2 regions of the Rossellomorea sp. FM04394 genome follow, and region 1 is predicted to be linked to the other one. Evidence: predicted binding sites of a transcription regulator. Region 1 holds the regulator's gene; the other holds the start of a gene.
What was found. Region 1 encodes LexA, which represses DNA repair genes until DNA is damaged. Its sites were predicted from a motif close to CGAACATATGTTCG; they were not measured.
Positions count from the first base shown of each region.

Region 1 (5,715 bases):
ACCTCGTCTGATTTTTAAATTATGGATTTTCCTTTGGTACTCCTCAACCATGCTCACGATATTTATGACCATAGAATCTGATTCAGATAAGTGAAGCTCACCACTATGTGTTTGACTGATAATCTTGACTTCTTCTTTTAATAAACAATGAATGAGTGCAATTTTTGCATTTCCTCTGCCAATCCTCGTTTCGTCCTGTATGAGAACTGCCGCAATCGAGTCATCTTTAATCAAATCAAGAAGTTCCAGTACACCAGGACGATCTAATTCAAAACCGCTTGCTTGATCTTTTATGATAGCAGCCACTTCGTATTGGCGTTCTTGTGCTAATTTCACTAATTCCTCTTCTTGACGCTCCAAAGATGTTTCCTGTGTGTCTTTCTTTGTACTTACTCTGCAGTAAATAACTGCCTTCATTTTCTATCCCTCTATTCTTCGTTCATTACCAATTCATAATCTGAATGGGTGGATAATGTTGGATTTTCTATAGGTAACACAAGTGATTCACCGGGTTTGATTGAGAATGATGTAAGATTATTTTCCTCTCCGACCCAAGCGATAAATTCTTCCACTGTCATAGAATATTCTTCATTATACTGTTTGGCAATAGTCCAAAGCGTGTCTCCATCCTGAACGGTGATGCTTTGATATGACGGCTGGTTTGCCATAACCACTAGCAAATAGGCTGCAGATAAAAGTGCTAAAATAAATAATATAATAATGTAAGAGAAACGATTCCAAATGTGTGTTAACATAAAAAAATACCTCCATACGAATGTTTGTTCTGTTTTTTTGATATATTCATTGTAATACGAACATTCGTTTGGTGTCAACAGAAATTCGAACTTATGTTTGTATCGACTGGAAAGACATGCTATAATGGGAACATAAGATCTATAATAGAGGTGCGTGAACATGACAAAATTGTCTAAAAGACAGCAGGACATACTAGAATATATTAAAATTGCAGTTAGAGAAAAAGGGTACCCACCTTCCGTACGGGAAATCGGGGAAGCCGTTGGTCTTGCTTCTAGTTCCACCGTACACGGACATCTGGCCAGGTTAGAGAGTAAAGGTCTTATTCGTAGAGATCCCACCAAACCAAGAGCCATCGAAATCTTAAATCTTGAAGAGGATACGATTCCACGCCAGCGTGTTGTTAACGTTCCTTTAATCGGTAAAGTTACAGCAGGTCAACCCATCACGGCTGTGGAGAATGTCGAAGAATTCTTTCCCCTGCCTGAGCGTATGGCACCTTCAGACGAACAGGTGTTCATGCTCGAAATCATGGGTGATAGTATGATAGAAGCCGGGATTTTGGATGGAGATTTTGTTATCGTGCGTCAGCAGCAAACAGCGAACAATGGAGACATCGTCGTAGCAATGACAGAAGAAGATGAAGCGACTGTAAAACGCTTCTTTAAAGAAAAGGATTATGTTCGATTACAGCCAGAGAATTCAACAATGGATCCGATCATTTTACGAAATGTATCCATTTTAGGTAAAGTCGTCGGAGTTTATCGTCAAGTACATTAGTACGTTTAAGCCGCTATGTTTAATAGCGGCTTCATTTTTTCTGTATTTCGAAAGACTTTTGTAAAAAAATAAGCAGTGGGTCGTAGCGTTTTCCCTACGACCCACTGCTTTGCTTTTAAGGATTAATACATTTGAATGTATTGCTCGCGTTCCCATGGGTGTACTTGTGTACGGAACATATCCCATTCGATCTCTTTCGCTTCCACGAAATGTTCGAAAATGTGTTCTCCAAGAGATTTAACGATTACTTCATTTGTTTTAAGGTTTTCTAATGCAGCATGTAAAGTTGCAGGAAGATCTACGATACCCGCTTCTTCACGCTCTTTTTTGTCCATAACATAAATGTTGCGGTCAATCGGCTTAGGAGCTTGCAGGTTATTCTTAACACCATCTAATCCTGCTGCTAATAATACAGCCATTGCCAGGTAAGGGTTAGCCGCCGGATCGACACTACGTACTTCAACACGTGTGCTTAATCCACGAGAAGCAGGGATACGGATTAATGGGCTTCGGTTACGTGCAGACCAGGCAACATAACAAGGTGCTTCGTACCCTGGAACTAAACGCTTGTATGAGTTTACAGTCGGATTCGTGATTGCTGTAAAAGCAGTAGCATGCTTAATGATACCAGCAAGGAATTGACGGGCAGTATCACTTAGTTGTAAGTCACCTTTTTCATCAAAGAAAGAGTTCACTCCATTTTTGAATAAGGACATATTGCAGTGCATTCCTGAACCATTCACACCGAATAATGGTTTCGGCATGAATGTTGCGTGTAAACCATGTTTACGTGCAATCGTTTTTACCACTAGTTTGAATGTCTGAATATCGTCACAGGCTTTTAATGCATTTGCATATTTGAAGTCGATCTCATGTTGACCAGGAGCTACTTCATGGTGGGATGCTTCGATTTCAAAGCCCATTTCTTCCAGTTCTAATGCGATATCACGACGGCAGTTCTCCCCTAAATCTGTAGGAGCTAAATCGAAATAGCCACCGTTATCGTTTAATTCCAATGTCGGCTCACCGTTTACGTCTAATTTAAAGAGGAAGAATTCCGGCTCAGGTCCAAGATTGAAGTCGGTAAACCCTAGCTCTTCCATTTGACTTAAGATGCGCTTTAAGTTGTTACGCGGATCTCCTTCGAATGGAGTGCCATCTGGATTGTAGATATCACAGATTAGACGGGCTACTTTTCCTTTTTCAGCTGTCCATGGGAATACCAACCATGTATCTAAATCAGGGAAAAGGTACATATCTGACTCTTCAATACGAACAAATCCTTCAATTGAAGATCCGTCAAACATCATCTTGTTATCTAAAGCCTTCTCAAGTTGGCTTAGAGGGATTTCTACGTTCTTGATCGTCCCCAGAATGTCAGTGAATTGCAGTCGAATGAACTTGACACCTTCTTCATTCGCTAATCTTAATACATCTTCTCGAGTATACTTTGCCATTTACGTATTTCCTCCTCAAGTTTATTAAAGGTTTTATTTAATGAAAAAAGCGGGACATGTCACCTTGACGCAAAGATGCCTTAGTAAATCGACCGGAATGCATCAATTCATTTCGAAGTAATTTACGCAGCTCGTCATCGGATAAATCTTGTCGTGCTTTTTCTTCCTTTTCATTACTTACGTCAGATACTACTTTACTTTCATTTTGGCTGGATACAGCAAATATCTTCTTTATCCCTGCCATGTTGATGCCTTGATCTAACAGATCCTTTACTTCCAATAACTTATCAATGTCATTCAAGGAAAAGAGCCTGCGATTCCCCTCAGTACGTGCAGGGCTGATCAGTTGGTGCTCTTCATAGTATCGAATCTGACGAGCCGTTAGGTCCGTGAGCTGCATGACAATACTAATTGGAAATAATGCCATCGTTCTACGAATTTCACTTCCGCTCATCTTGATTCCTCCTTTTGTTTTCCTTCTTGACCTTATTATATGTAATGTAAGGAGTTCTGTCAATCAAATGTTAGATTTTCTTACATAAGAAATCAATAGAAAAGGATAGTCAGATTTAGACTATCCAATTACTACTTTAATATCCTTTCCCAACAGTGATTAAACCTTTTTCAATTAAATTATCTACTGCTGTGCATACAGCAATTTTTACATGTGCGTAAGTTAACCCTCCCTGAACGTATGCCACATAAGGTGGTCTTATCGGTCCGTCAGCAGATAATTCAATGCTGGAACCTTGAATGAATGTTCCAGCAGCCATAATGACATCATCTTCATAGCCAGGCATATAGTTCGGATATGGAGTAAAATGAGAATTTATAGGTGATGCAAACTGGATTGCCTGACAAAATGCAATCATCTTATCTTTGTCATTGAATTGTACAGACTGGATTAAATCTGTTCGTTTTGCATAAGGACTTGGGTTTGTATTCATGCCGAGCTCTGTTAAGAACGCTGATGTGAAAACGGCACCCTTTAATGATTGTGCCACCACATGTGGCGCCAAAAAGAAGCCTTGATACATTTCCTGCAAACTGTAAAGAGATGCCCCGGCCTCTGCCCCTATCCCAGGTGAGGTCATTCGATACGAACATGCATCTACGTATCCTTTTTTCCCAACAATATATCCTCCTGTTTTAGCAAGGCCACCACCAGGATTTTTAATAAGGGAACCGGCCATTAGGTCTGCACCTACGTGACAAGGCTCTCTTTCTTCTACAAATTCTCCGTAGCAGTTATCTACAAAGACGACAATTTCAGGGTTAATTTCTTTAACGAAGTCAATCATTTCTTTGATTTCTTCTATAGTAAAGGAAGGTCTATTGGCATACCCTTTAGAACGCTGAATCCCCACCATTTTTGTCTTGGAAGAAATCGTTTTGGCCACTTCTTCAAAATCGACCTTTCCTGACTCTAGTAAATCGACACTTTGATAGCCAATCTGGAAGTCTTTCAGAGAACCGGTGCCTTCTCCGCGAATACCAACAATTTCTTCTAACGTATCATAAGGTTTTCCCGTTATATACACCAGTTCGTCCCCAGGTCGGAGTACACCAAATAAGGCGATTGATATTGCATGGGTACCTGAAATGATCTGGGGTCGAACCAGTCCTGCTTCTCCTCCAAATACGTCTGCATAAATACTTTCCAATGTGTCTCTCCCGGCATCATCATACCCGTATCCTGTGGAAGGAATAAAATGAGAATCACTTACACGATGCTTTTGAAAAGATCTGAGTACCTTAAATTGGTTACTTTCCGCTCTTTCTTCTATATGTTTATGTATATCTTTAATGCTTGATTCAACCTTTGTTACCAATGATTTTAGAATGGTTCCGTGCGCTAATTGTTCAAACATGAGGTCTTTGTTTCCCTTCTACCTTTGAAATTTCTTAATGTTTCCTGAGATCGGGTGATCTTCCAGGTGATAGCCCGTCAATTCATAAACCTGGTTTTCTTCTATAAATTCCAGTTTTCTTAAGATGGTTTCATTCTTTAATTGCGAAAGGACCTTCCCTTCACTCGCTGGAATGAACACATGATAAGATGTCATATGTTTCTTCACGATTTCTTCTATTTTTAATAAAAGCTGCCCGCGATCGAGTTCGTTTAAGGCACTGATCATGATCCGATCCCCTTCACTGCCCGGCACAAAGTCAGGGTGCATCACATCTTTCTTGTTGTATACCGTTAACTGAGGCAGTCCAGACATGTCCAGGTCTTCCAATAAAGATTGAACGGTCTTCTCATGCTGACTGTAATCCGGATTTGAACTATCCACTACATGGAGAAGAAGGTCCGCTTCCCTCACCTCTTCCAGCGTAGAGCGAAATGCCGCTACTAATGTAGTCGGAAGATCTTGGATAAATCCAACAGTATCCGTAAGTAAAGTCGAATATCCGCTTGGCAAGGGCATCTTTCTTGTCATAGGGTCCAGTGTAGCGAAGAGTTGATTCTCTGCATAAGAATCTGCTAATGAGATTCGATTAAACAAAGTCGATTTTCCTGCGTTTGTATAACCGACCAGTGCTATTTGAAAGGCTTTGTTACGCTTTCTTCGTTCACGATACCTTTCTCTGTGTTCAACGACGATTTGTAGTTGTTTCTTAATATCATCAATTCTGCGATGAATATGACGACGGTCACTTTCGAGCTTTGTTTCACCCGGCCCTCTTGTCCCGATTCCTCCTCCCAACCTTGAGAGAGAGG
Region 1 covers NZ_CP168654.1:1,995,745-2,001,459, reverse strand. Annotated here, with positions in the region: gene ACCB35_RS09985 (recombinase family protein) at 1-417, opposite strand, end outside; gene ACCB35_RS09980 (LysM peptidoglycan-binding domain-containing protein) at 429-755, opposite strand; gene lexA (transcriptional repressor LexA) at 916-1,536, shown strand; gene glnA (type I glutamate--ammonia ligase) at 1,659-2,993, opposite strand; gene ACCB35_RS09965 (MerR family transcriptional regulator) at 3,031-3,447, opposite strand; gene ACCB35_RS09960 (aminotransferase class I/II-fold pyridoxal phosphate-dependent enzyme) at 3,584-4,864, opposite strand; gene hflX (GTPase HflX) at 4,883-5,715, opposite strand, start outside.

Region 2 (5,715 bases), 790 kb from region 1:
AGATCTCTTTCTCTTGCACGGTGATCTTCATCACGGGAATATACTCTACTCGGAGTCTTCAGGATGGACGGCCATCGATCCAAAAGGACTCATCGGCGAGCGGGAATATGACTGCATTCAGTTTATGTTGAATGAATGGAAGAAATGGGAGGTGCCTTTGGAGCTGCTCCGATACAGGACCCGGACTATCGCTTGCCTTCTTTCCCTCTCTTATGGGCGTTTGATCCGATACGGGTTCTGTCATTCGATTCTTTCTGCGTCCTGGTCTGTAGAGGATGGATGGGGTGGATGGAAAACCGGGGTTTCTATGGCCATGATGTTTGACGAGTTGATGAGGGAAAATGAGCTGACCCTTTGATCTAACTAAGAGTCAGCTTCGTTTCTTTTCATTCCCCTGGAAACATCAGAAAGTTCATTCTCCCATTTATGATCTGCCCCGGGCTTTTTAATTGGAATGTATTGCTTTGCGAAGAAAAATCAATCTTCAGTTCTTCATCAAGAAAGACCATTTTTGACTTTTCTACAAGGATCGGTAAGGTGTTGGTTTCTATTTTTATATCTTCACCTTTAACTGGTTGATGGACAAACCATAAGGTAGGAATGCCGCTCACCACACAGCCGCAGCCTTCTGTATCGTATTTTAATTTCAGGTGACCCTTTTGTGTCCCGATTTTATCTTGAATCTTTCGGGTTGCTTCGTTCGTTAGTTGGATTTTCATTCGACGACCTCCTCTGTCCCTTATCCTATCATATTTCATTTGATTCCTTTAGAATATTGCTTTTTTACTCTTTTCACCTTACTATCGATAGTGGGGATTCTTTTGTATTTTCTAGAAAGGGTGGGTTTTCATGACAAAAGCTCAAATTAAAGTGAATGATAACGGTTCTTTTCGCGTAAGCGGCGATGTGGAACTGATTGATGCCGACGGAAATGTATTTCCAACTAAACAAGTGTTTACTCTTTGCCGCTGCGGTTTATCAACCAACATGCCGTTTTGCGACGCTTCTCACAAAGGGAAATTTGAATCATGTGTGCGTGCCGAAAAGGTATTGGACGAAGAATGAATGCTACGAAAAGAGAGACTTCACCCGAAGTCTCTCTTTTCATTGGAACATCAATCAAAAAAGCGAATGTCCACGATGCTTGCAAGCGGAATATAGTGTACGTCTTCGAACCTGTCTACGACGTGGAGCTTCCCATCCAGCGGGTCGGCATGATGAACGGTTCCAATCGATAATTGATGACGATGCTTCGTGTAGTGGGTAATCGATACCATTCTACCAAACTCCATCGCCTCTGCCACGACTTCATTCATCCTGTCCAGCTCCTGCTCGTCAAGTTCGATCCTCTTTTCGTACGTATCTTCCTTTGCCCAATCCCTTAAGAGTTTCACATGCTCGGGCAGCATCATGGATGTCCATTTGATTCTTCCTCGATCGCGGATCAATACTCTCACCTCTCTATTCCTTACGATTTATGTCCGCCCACCAGACGGGCACGATGCCTTGCTGTCCCGGCTTCCGTATAGGAAACCGCGCGGAGCAGGGCGCCTGACCCGTATTTGTTCCGGATGCGATCCACTACATACCCAAGTTCCCGCCTTTCCCAGCGGTCCGGTTCGAAAAGTGAAACCTGCAGCGCCCCGTCCTCTACGATATTCGAAAGGGCGATGTTGATTTTCCGTACGGTTTTTCCATTGTAATTTTCTTCGAATAATTCCAGGCAGACCCGGTACAGATCCATGGTGATGTTGGTCGGTTCCTCTATCGTCCGTGACCGGTGGAACCCCCCGCCGAATTCTTCGTGGCTGTAGCCAATCCCAAAGCTGATGGTCCTGCCTGCCTTGCGGTGGGTCCGGGCGCGTCTTGCGACTTCTTCGCACATTTCTAAAATGACGCGTTTGATTTCTTTTTTCTCCTTATAGTCCCGCAGTAGAATCTGCCCCTTGCCGAAGCTGACCTGCCCATCCATGATCGGGGCCCCGATTTCAGATAGATCCACCCCCCATGCATGGTAATAAAGCTGATTGCCCATCACACCGAACTTCGCCTCAAGCTTTTCCAGGTCATACTTCGCCAATTGGCCGATAGAGAAAATGCCCATGCGATTGAGGGTCTTCTCAAGACGTCCGCCTATCCCCCACATTTCACGGAGTGGTGACAGTGGCCACAGCTTTTCAGGGACGTCTTCATATGTCCACTCGGCAACCCCCTTTTTCTTTGCTTCAAGATCCAGGCACAGCTTGGACAAGAGCATATTGGGTCCGATTCCTATGGCGCATGGAAGCTGAAATTCCCTTTCCATATCATCTTTGATTTTGCGGGCGATGGTGGTCGCGTCTCCCCAGAGACTCGTCGCTCCATCAATCTTGATGAAGCTTTCATCCACGCTGTACGTATGGATGGCATCCTTCGGCACATAACGATGAAACAGGCGGGTCAGCTCCGTGGAAATCCGGACATACGTCGCCATTTTCGGCTCTACAAGCCGGATGCGCGGGTCGTTTGGAATTTCAAACATCCGCGACCCCGTTTTGATCCCAAAGTCCTTCTTCATCCTGGGCGAGGCCGCCAGCACAATACTTCCCTGCCGACTTTTATCCCCGACTACAGCCAAGTGGCATTCAAGGGGATCCAGCCCCTCCATGACAGCCGAACAGCTAGCATAAAAGCTCTTCATATCGATGCACAAAATCTTGTGGTGTGGCAGCACACTGTAATCGACAGTCATATCTTCGTCCTCCATTTTACCTAAGTAGAACAAACGTTCTCATATAGTATATCTATGATTTTAACCGAATATACGTTCCCTTTCAACTTAAATAAATGGAAACCGAGAGAATAAAAAGAAAAGCGGAGGCGGCTTGGGAAGGCCCGACAAGCCCTAAAAGTGAAACACGAGTCAGATTATGTCGATATTTTTGTCATGAAATACATAGTCGTATTTTCCTATAATTGCTAAAATTCAAATGAACACACATTAACAGGACTAGGGAGGCGTAACATGGCGAAAGTGATTGTGATGTATGAAAAACCGAAGGATCAGGAAGCGTTCGAGGAATATTACTTCAACACCCATATGCCGATCGCAGGAAAGGTACCTCATGTAAAAAATGCGAATGTACAGCGGGTATTATCCAATCAAAATACGGATTTGTCGCTCTATTTAGTAACGGAGATCGAGTTTGAAAACAAAGCGGATATGAAAGAGGCCTTCAAGTCAGAAGAGTGGAAAGCAGTCGGAGATGACGTTCCCAACTTCATGAAATACTTAGAAAAACCACCAATCATCACCATAGTGGATTAAAAATACTTACACTCAAAATACAATGGAAAAGGCCAAAATCACTTGGTGATTTTGGCCTTTTCCTATTTATGCATCAGCCTTTTCCGGCTTGGAATCCCGGATATTTCGTCATGCCCCCATCGGCAATGAGTGTCGTTCCGGTAACGTAGCTTGCCTGATCGGAGGCGAGAAAAGCCGCGCAGGAAGCAACCTGTTCGGGTTCCCCGATATACCCCATGGGAATGAGCTTTTCCACTCCCTTTTTCTTTTCGGGATCGGAAAATTTCTCGGCATTGATGGGTGTATCAATGGCACCCGGAGCAATATTGTTTACCCGGATTCCATCCGGTGCGAATTCTAATGCAAGACTTTCCATTAATAATTTCACCCCACCCTTACTGGCTGCATAGTGAGCAAAGTGGGGCCAAGGGATGATTTCATGCACGGAAGAAACATTGATGATCGATCCCTTGATTTTGTGCTCGAGCATGTATTTCGCCGCTTCACGGCATCCAAGAAATGTGCCTGTTAAGTTCGTATTGATGACCCTTTGCCAATCTTCAATTGGCAGGTTTTCAGACGGAACTTCATTTTCGATCCCCGCATTATTCACGTAGAGATCAAGACGGCCATACGTATCGTGGGCAAAGCGGACAAAACCCTGAACGTCTTCTTCTTTTGACACATCCCCCTGAATGATGGAGGCGGTCCCCCCGGCTTCTTCAATTTCCTTTACCAGTTCTTCAGGATTTTCTTCTTCTTTAAAATAATTGATGACCACCTTACAGCCTTCACTGGCAAACCGTTTGGCAATCGCCTTCCCTATGCCTGTGGCAGCCCCCGTGATAATGACAACCTTACCCTTTAAATCTGAATACATTTTCATTCCTCCTTAATCTTTCGTGAAGCCTAATAGAACGCCACCGATAATGATCAGAATACATCCTGCAATAACAAGAAGAATCTGCTTCCTGGATTTCTTTTCACCTAAGAAAAACAAACCTCCAAGGGTAGAAATGACGATTCCCGTCTGGGACAGGGAGAAGCTTGTAGCCACTCCGATGCGGGGAAGGGCTAGAAGCAATCCCAGATTCCCCGATGCCCACATAAGACCGGTTAAAATATTGCGTATAGTATATTTTGTAAAGGGCTTATGCCTGAAAGTGATGACAACGGCCCCGATGAACATTCCGATCGCCTGTGGTAAAATGGCTTCCCAGCCGTCAATATCAAACCATCTTAAAATGACGACATAGGCTATGTATCCACAGCTGGATAGCAATAAAGTCAGTAAACCCTTTTTAAGCTGAGATTGATCATCACCCTCGGATTTTTGAGTGAACGAGGTTAATATAACACCAATAATAAGAGCTAAAACGGCCCCGCTTCCGAGGAGGATCGTCTCAGTTGTTTTCCATTCTTTAAACACTAAAACGCCAAAAAGAGTCGTTCCAATCAGCTGCATTCCCGTTGAAATCGGAACGGTTTTCGCAACTCCGATGAACTTTACACTCGCTAACTGATTGACTTGACCGACTGCCCAGAAGACGCCTGAAATGAAGCCGATCCCCCAAACAAATAACGTCAATTCCGGGGATTTGATGAAGAAAACGCCTATGGCAAACAGCAAGGAACCAATGGTGATTCCAACCGTTTGGCTATAAGCATTCCCTCCAAGTTTTACACTTACAAACACAAGACTCCCCCATGCTATTGCGGGGATCAGGGCCAAAAGAATCCCTATCATACATCCACATCCTTTTTCCAACAATAGTAATAGTTTTCCTCTGAAACAAAAATTCTAGCCGTTTAGGCTAGAAAATCATAAATATTTGCCGCTCCATGATGCATACCCTTATTTTATCCGGTGTAATCTCAAGGTGAGGTGGAAATATGGGCCGTCTCGTAACGAAAACGATCCTGGATCAGCTGGAATAAAAGCATTTGATCACAAAGAAGAAAGCATTGGTTTATAAACCAACGCTTTCTTCTTTGTCATTTTGTAGATGTATGAATGGGCACGATCACCCGGTCATTGTCCACATTCACAATGACGTGTACATCTCTGTTAATGGAGAGGTCTTTGAATCGTAATGAATATAAGCCTGTGGGATTTTTTTCAATGGATTGTATAACGACTTGTGAAAATCGAGGGTCTTTCATGACTAATGTAACGGCGCGTTCTTCGGTTTTACTTTGTTGATCCGTCAGAAAAATCAATAGATCGGCAGAAGCTCTGCGAGGGAATGACTCCTGGAGCTTACCATTAAATGTCACATTTATTTTTTTCCCGATTTGAATATCTTCTTTATGTAGTTTTTTTTCCTTATCTGTCTTCATGACGGTTTGGTCATCAAAAGAAAACCAAACATCATTGATAAGCACTTGATTGCTTTCGATCTGGGTAACAAAGCCTATGAGATTTGCGC
Region 2 covers NZ_CP168654.1:2,786,799-2,792,513, forward strand. Annotated here, with positions in the region: gene ACCB35_RS14135 (aminoglycoside phosphotransferase family protein) at 1-358, shown strand, start outside; gene ACCB35_RS14140 (iron-sulfur cluster biosynthesis family protein) at 387-719, opposite strand; gene ACCB35_RS14145 (CDGSH iron-sulfur domain-containing protein) at 850-1,065, shown strand; gene ACCB35_RS14150 (YolD-like family protein) at 1,116-1,448, opposite strand; gene ACCB35_RS14155 (UV damage repair protein UvrX) at 1,469-2,731, opposite strand; gene ACCB35_RS14160 (EthD family reductase) at 3,005-3,307, shown strand; gene ACCB35_RS14165 (glucose-1-dehydrogenase) at 3,381-4,166, opposite strand; gene ACCB35_RS14170 (GRP family sugar transporter) at 4,179-5,030, opposite strand; gene ACCB35_RS14175 (hypothetical protein) at 5,282-5,715, opposite strand, start outside.
Region 2: a site for LexA is predicted at 2,797-2,810, ahead of ACCB35_RS14155 (UV damage repair protein UvrX). Genes of this name have one in related genera too.